2 regions of the Pantoea eucrina genome follow, and region 2 is predicted to be linked to the other one. Evidence: predicted binding sites of a transcription regulator. Region 2 holds the regulator's gene; the other holds the start of a gene.
The links. Region 2 encodes CRP, which controls carbon source genes, mostly activating them, when cyclic AMP is high. Its sites were predicted from a motif close to ATGTGANNNNNNTCACAT; they were not measured.
Positions count from the first base shown of each region.

Region 1 (3,417 bases), 610 kb from region 2:
GAAAGCGCTGTGGCACGGCGATGACAGCCAGCCGGGCGCGTCAGTCTACGTAGACAGCTGTGCTGCCTGCCATAAAACTGACGGTTCAGGCTATCAGCGCTTCTATCCGGCGCTGCGCGGCAACCCGGTCGTGATGGCTGACGATCCGGCTTCGCTGATCCACATTGTGCTGGTGGGCGGTACGCTCCCAGGCGTGAAAGGCGCGCCGACGGCCATCACCATGCCGGCATTTGGCTGGCGTCTCAGCGACCAGCAGGTTGCGGATGTGGTGAACTTTATTCGCAGCAGCTGGGGCAACGGCGTTACCACCCGCGTAACGGCTGGCGACGTGGCGAAGCAGCGTAAGGATAAAACGGTACAGCCTTATCAGGGCAGCGCGGATATCCACGCATTAGAGAAGTAAGCGCGCCTGCGGAGCATTAATTATCCGGGCCTGGTGCCCGGATTTTTTATGGGCGAAAAACAGCGACGGATCAGCCAAAGCCAGCGCGGGCGGGGGCTGAACGCGATCGTCTACACTTAGTGGTGAGTGCAAAAGCTCACTAACTGATAAGCGGAGGGAACGATGCAAGTAAGTCCTTATTTGTTTCTGTATGGTCGCTGTGAAGAAGCCATCGAATTTTACCTGCAGGCCACCGGCGGCAAAGTGCTGCAAAAAATGACCTTCGGCGATAATCCGGAGCAGGGAGAGCAGGTGGGCGATAAATCCGCACCGCCGCTGCCACCGGAAAAAATCATGCATGCACATCTGCAGATTGGTCAGGGCGAGCTGATGCTGAGCGACGGCGATACCAGCAAGCCACCGGCCTCTGAGCACGCGGGTTATGCGGTAAGCCTGGCAACCACTGACGAGAAAGAGGGCAAAGAGTGGTTTGATAAACTCTCTGCTGGCGGCAAAATCACGACCGAATGGCAGAAGACATTCTGGTCAGACGGCTTCGGCATGTTTATCGATAAGTTCAACATTCCGTGGCGTATCAACGTCGTGAAGTCGCAGGATTAACGCCTCTGTTTTTGCCCCTCCGGTGCTGCATCCGGCGGGGCAAAACTGCCATGCTTAGAAGTTGTAACCTGCCACCAGATAGTAACCCCAGCCGGTTGATTTCACTTCAAACGGACCATTGCCGAAATTCAGCTCCTGACCATCCGCCCACTGACCGCCGTTATGGAAATAACGCGCAACGGCAGAGACGTGCCAGTGGTCGTAGTTCAGTGATAAAATATGACTTGAGGCAACAGAGTTACTGGTGCGCGAGCGGTCAGATTTATCGCGCAGATCGGAGCCCCAGTCAAAGTTGGTGAAGCCGATATAGCTCAGCTTGCCGCCCCACAGGTCGGTAATTGGCACAAAGTATTTTACCTTGAAGCGGTAACCATCCCAGCTGTTCTCGTTGGCCGCACCGTAGTTTTCCCACTGATATTTGGCGTAAACGTTAAGCGAGAGGCCGACATCGCTGTGGGTGTCGATATCGGTACCGAGACCCATATACCAGGTGTTCTGCCGGTTGTCGCTGTTGCGGCCCATATCGTAGATATAGTTGTTGGCAAAGAACCACTCTTTAAACGGACCGAATGCCAGGCTGGTGCCCGCCAGCTTGTCGAGCGACAGACGCGGCTCAATTTCCATAAACAGCGGTGTGCCGTGATCGAAGATGCCATTGGCGTTGCTGTTGCCCGCACCGAAGAAGTTTGGCAAATCGATGTAGCCGTAAAAATCGAACCACTCCTGTTTGGTAAAGGCTTCATATTCCAGGTAGACGTCGTTATTAAACTGCGGCCCGAAACGGGTATGGGTGCTGCCCACCACGTTTACGCTCTGATGCCACCAGTCAGACAGATATTGCGGGTCGCTCTCTGCCTGCGCTGCGCCCATTCCGCTACCAATCAGTAATGCACCTGCTATCAACGATTTAAATTTCATTATTGTTTGACCACTTGCTGAGGATCGCCGCAGAGATGCCACGATCGAATGAGTACGTTCCCGGGTATTGAGCAGTATGCGGCGATAACGCGTGCTGACTGCCAGCCTTCAGGCCCGCGTAATGTGCCTGTAACAGAGCGTTAGAAAATAGATTTTCATCACATTTGTCAAAAAGTGTTGCAATAGGATTCAGTTATTTTGTGACAATTGTCACATATTCTATCTGCAGCGAACGGAACTCCGCAACCGTTTACGTGGTCGCGAAGAGGTACGATTGGGAGTGGGGCATGGACGCCGGTTCCGTTTGCTACGGGCACCGGTTCCGGGTTAAGCGCCGGTTCCGTTCGCCACGGAGGCGGTTCCGTTCGCCGTCAGCGGCGGCAGTAGCCTGTGCCCCGGCACGGCGACCGGGCAGAGGACGCCAGGCCGCGCCCTCTGCACTCCCCGGCCCTGCGCCAGCCCCGTCCGCCGCTGCGCGGTTCCCTCGCTCACGCCCGCTTCCCGGGGACCGGCCGCCATTCGCTCCTGCTCACCGCGCCCTTTCGCCGACGTCCTGTCGGCTCATCCCGGAACCGTGCCCTCCCTCGGCGGACCCGGATGGCGCTTCCCGCCGCTGCTGATTTTTTTCTCTTTCTTACGGTTTTTATGGCTGAAGGTTTCGTGAAAAGCTTCAGACCACACCGCAACACTTTTAAAAAAACAAAATGAAGGGTTTACAGGCGGGGAGTAAGGCGCTTCCCGCCGCTGCTAATTTTTTTCTCTTTCCTGGGATTTTTTATGGCGGTGGGCTCTGGTGGTTTGCGCTTTTTTTCTTTCTTAAATTTTTTATGGCTGAAGGTTTTGTGAAGAAGCTTCAGCGCACACCAGACCAAATTAAAAAAGAAATGAAGGGTTTACAGGCGATGGTAGAGGGCGCCATCCGCAGCGCCGGGCGCAGAGCGACGGCCAGGGCGAGCCGGCAGGACGCCGGCGAGAGCGCGGGCTGAGCAGGAGCGAATCCGCGCGGTCCGTTAAGGCCGGAGGGATAAGCCCGGGAATTCGCGAGGACGGCGCGGGGCGCGGATTGCTAAGGGGCGCGCCCACCCGCCCCTTAGCCCGTCCGCGTGCGGAGATGCCGCTGAAACTGCCAGAAGCCTGGCGGGCGGAACCCCCTCAGTGCCGCGCACTGCTTAGCGCACCCCTGCGCTGGCGGGCGGAACCCCTCCGGTGCCGCGCGCTGCCGCAATCAGCCCCGCGCGGCTCAGCGCCAGCCCCTATGGCAACGTCACCCGCACCCGCAGTCCGCAGCGCTCGCCCTGAGGGGTAAGACAGTTAGAGAGCGCCACCTGCATCTGATGCTTCTGCGCCACGCTGCGCACAATCGACAGGCCGAGACCGCTGCCCTGCGCCTGCACGTCCGGTGAACGGGTAAAGCGGTCAAACGCCCGCTCAAGAAACGATTCCGGCATACCGGAACCGTTATCGACGATATCGACCACCGTACGATCGCCTGTGCG
Region 1 is NZ_CP083448.1:307,175-310,591, forward strand. Features, by position in the region: gene LAC65_RS01360 (c-type cytochrome) at 1-403, shown strand, start outside; gene yjdN (VOC family metalloprotein YjdN) at 566-1,003, shown strand; gene LAC65_RS01370 (nucleoside-specific channel-forming protein Tsx) at 1,058-1,921, opposite strand; gene LAC65_RS01375 (hypothetical protein) at 2,626-2,907, shown strand; gene LAC65_RS01380 (sensor histidine kinase) at 3,175-3,417, opposite strand, start outside.
Region 1: LAC65_RS01370 (nucleoside-specific channel-forming protein Tsx) is a predicted target of CRP. The motif match lies at 2,120-2,137, and genes of this name have one in related genera.

Region 2 (3,417 bases):
ACAGAGCTGCCAAACATCAGCATAACGGCAAAGCGGGCCGCGCTGCGCAGCGCGCCGGACCTGAACGATAGATAGCTGCGCAGGGCGGGCAGCAGCGGCAGGCGCCGCTGGCGATCGGCCATCAGATCGCGCGTATAGAGCGGTTTCTGGGTGCGCAGCACGCGGGCGATGCGGCTGAAATGATAAAGGCAGAAGTGGCCAACCGGATTATCCGGATGCTGCCGCGCAATTTTTTCCAGCGCGCCGAGCGGCTTTTCCATCTGAAAGCGGGCGGGCAGCTGGTGATAGAGAATGGCATCGGCCAGCAGCCTGAGCTGTGCCGAAATGGTTTTTGCATTCCAGCGGATAACCGCTTCCGCATGACTCTGTTCTACCAGCTTTTGCACTTTCTCCGGCTGGTGCAGGCTGACAGCGATATGCTCCTGCAGATCCAGCGCCACCTGAAAAGCGCGCGTCAGCCGCTTATGGCTGTTATCGCGGCTGGCAGAAAGCATATGCATCTGCTGATAGCAGGTGGTGATCAGGTCAACCGCTTTCTGCTGGCGCGCCAGCAGCGGCGGCAGCGCTTTTTCCGGATCGGTCAGCTGTGTCAGCAGGGTATATTTGGCATCGCAGTAGTCAGCCAGCTCACGATAGAGCAGGCTCAGCGTTTCACGCATCGGCTGCTCTTTCCACAGCCAGTACCAGAACCAGTTAAACAGGCCATACCAGAACGTGCCGCCAATATAGAGCAGCGGCGGCACCCAGATCGGCATACGCCCCACCAGGCTCAGCGTAAAGATCGCTGCAATCAGCGTGCCGGGCAGCAGACGCCCGTGCAGCGGACTGATTTCGCCCGTCACGCCAATCAGCAGCGGCAGCACCAGCATAATAAGCGGCAGCGGAACCGCGGCGTTGGTGAGGTACTGGATCAGAAAACTGCCGGTGGCGAAAAGCGTACCGCCCACGATCAGGCGTTTGAAAAAGCGTTTATGCGGCGTATCAAGGCCGGCAATATTGCAGCAGGCGGGTACCAGCGAGAACAGCAGGCCTTTTTGCAGATCGCCACACAGCCATCCCAGCGCGACAGGCAGGCACAGCACCAGCGTCTGACGCAGAGCGTAATTGACTTCGGGATGATAGATGATTCGGCGCCACATCAGCTTATCGCAAACAGAAACGGCGTGATGGTGTCATCACGCCGTGGGGGGTGAAACAGCTTAGCGGGTGCCGTAAACGACGATGGTTTTACCGTGTGCGGAGATCAGGTTCTGATCTTCCAGCATTTTCAGGATGCGACCAACGGTTTCCCGTGAGCAACCCACGATCTGACCAATCTCCTGACGGGTAATTTTAATCTGCATACCGTCGGGGTGGGTCATGGCATCCGGCTGTTTAGCCAGATTAAGCAGCGTCTGCGCAATGCGGCCGGTAACATCCAGGAAAGCCAGGTTACCCACCTTTTCTGATGTCACCTGCAGGCGACGTGCCATCTGCGCCGACAGGCGCATCAAAATATCCGGGTTAACCTGAATCAGCTGACGAAATTTTTTGTAGGAAATTTCAGCAACTTCGCAGGCTGTTTTCGCACGCACCCAGGCACTGCGCTCCTGGCCCTCTTCAAACAGGCCGAGTTCGCCGATGAAATCTCCCTGATTCAGATAGGAGAGGATCATCTCTTTGCCTTCTTCATCTTTAATCAGTACCGCAACGGAACCTTTAACGATGTAGTAGAGCGTTTCTGCTTTTTCACCCTGATGGATCAGCGTGCTTTTGGATGGATATTTGTGAATATGGCAATGGGACAGGAACCATTCGAGTGTAGGGTCTGTTTGCGGTTTGCCGAGAACCATTCGCTATTATCCTCTATTGTAATCGTGCCCAAAACACAGGGGCATTCATTCCCTGTCAGGCGATGAAATCGTCCAGCGCGTCCTGTTAATAAAAATTATCCGGGCGGATGTGTAAGCTCTGCTTTTGATTCTGCCCGTCCTCATCAGCCACGACGAAGAAATTTTCAGCTCTGTTTGTAGCACAGCTTTTGCAGGCTGTCTTGTGTTGTCTCGCTTCAGCAGGCGGGCGATTGCTGTTTGCCGGATGAACGCGTACTCTGGCGCAAAACGCCGCTTCAGGAGAAAGAATAATGCAGGCACGTGTGAAATGGGTGGAAGGGCTGACCTTTCTCGGAGAATCCTCATCAGGACATCAGTTATTAATGGACGGGAATTCAGGCGATAAAGCGCCAAGCCCGATGGAGATGGTACTGATGGCCGCCGGCGGCTGTAGCGCGATTGATGTGGTCTCGATTCTGCAAAAAGGGCGTAATGACGTGGCTGACTGCGAGGTCAAACTGACTTCAGAACGGCGCGAAGAAGCACCACGTATTTTTACACAGATTAACCTGCACTTTATCGTCAGCGGCAAAGCGCTGAGCGAGAAAGCGGTGGCGCGGGCGGTTGACCTGTCGGCAGAAAAATATTGCTCGGTGGCGATCATGCTCGGCAAAGGGGTGGAGATCACCCACAGCCATGAGGTAGTTGAGCTGTAACAGCTGCCGGTGCGCATACCTCGCTACCCGTGAAACAGGCTTTGCAGGGTCGCCATTTATGGCGACCGATGCCACGTCGTCTGGCAGACATGGCCTCTACTCTATCCGTTTTCCTTCAATCAGCCGCTGCACCAGTGGCATCATGATCAGCTCCATCGCCAGTCCCATTTTGCCGCCCGGTACCACCAGCGTATTCATATGCGAAATAAACGATCCCTGAATCATCGCCAGCAGATAGGGGAAAGCGATACCTTCCAGGCCGCGAAAATGGATCACCACAAAACTCTCATCCAGTGAGGGGATCTCGCGCGCCGCGAACGGGTTAGAGGTATCAACTGTCGGTACCCGCTGAAAGTTAAGGTGCGTGCGCGAAAACTGCGGCGTGATGTAGTTGATATAATCTTCCATCGACCGTACCACGGAGTCCATCACCGCTTCGCGCGAATGGCCCCGTTCGCTGGTATCGCGTACCAGTTTCTGTATCCACTCAAGATTGACGATCGGCACCACGCCCACCAGCAGATCAACATGCTCCGCCACGTTATGCTGCTGCGTAACCACTCCGCCGTGCAGTCCCTCATAAAACAGCACATCAGTATTCTCCGGCAGCGGCTGCCAGGGAGTAAAGGTGCCCGGCACCTGATTCCACGGCACGGCCTCGTCATAGGTGTGCAGGTATTTGCGCGACTCTCCTATGCCGCTTTCGCCATAGCGCCGGAACGTCTGCTCCAGCAGGCCAAAGTCATTGGCGTCCGGACCAAAATAGCTGATGTGACGACCCAGATCGCGTGCTTTGCGGATCGCCATATCCATTTCCGGCCGGGTATAGCGATGAAAACTGTCGCCTTCTACTTCGGCTGCATGCAGCCCCAGCTGCTGAAAAATTTTAC
Region 2 is NZ_CP083448.1:3,089,017-3,092,433, reverse strand. Features, by position in the region: gene LAC65_RS14755 (YccS/YhfK family putative transporter) at 1-1,139, opposite strand, end outside; gene crp (cAMP-activated global transcriptional regulator CRP) at 1,200-1,832, opposite strand; gene LAC65_RS14745 (OsmC family protein) at 2,123-2,527, shown strand; gene LAC65_RS14740 (phosphoribulokinase) at 2,624-3,417, opposite strand, start outside.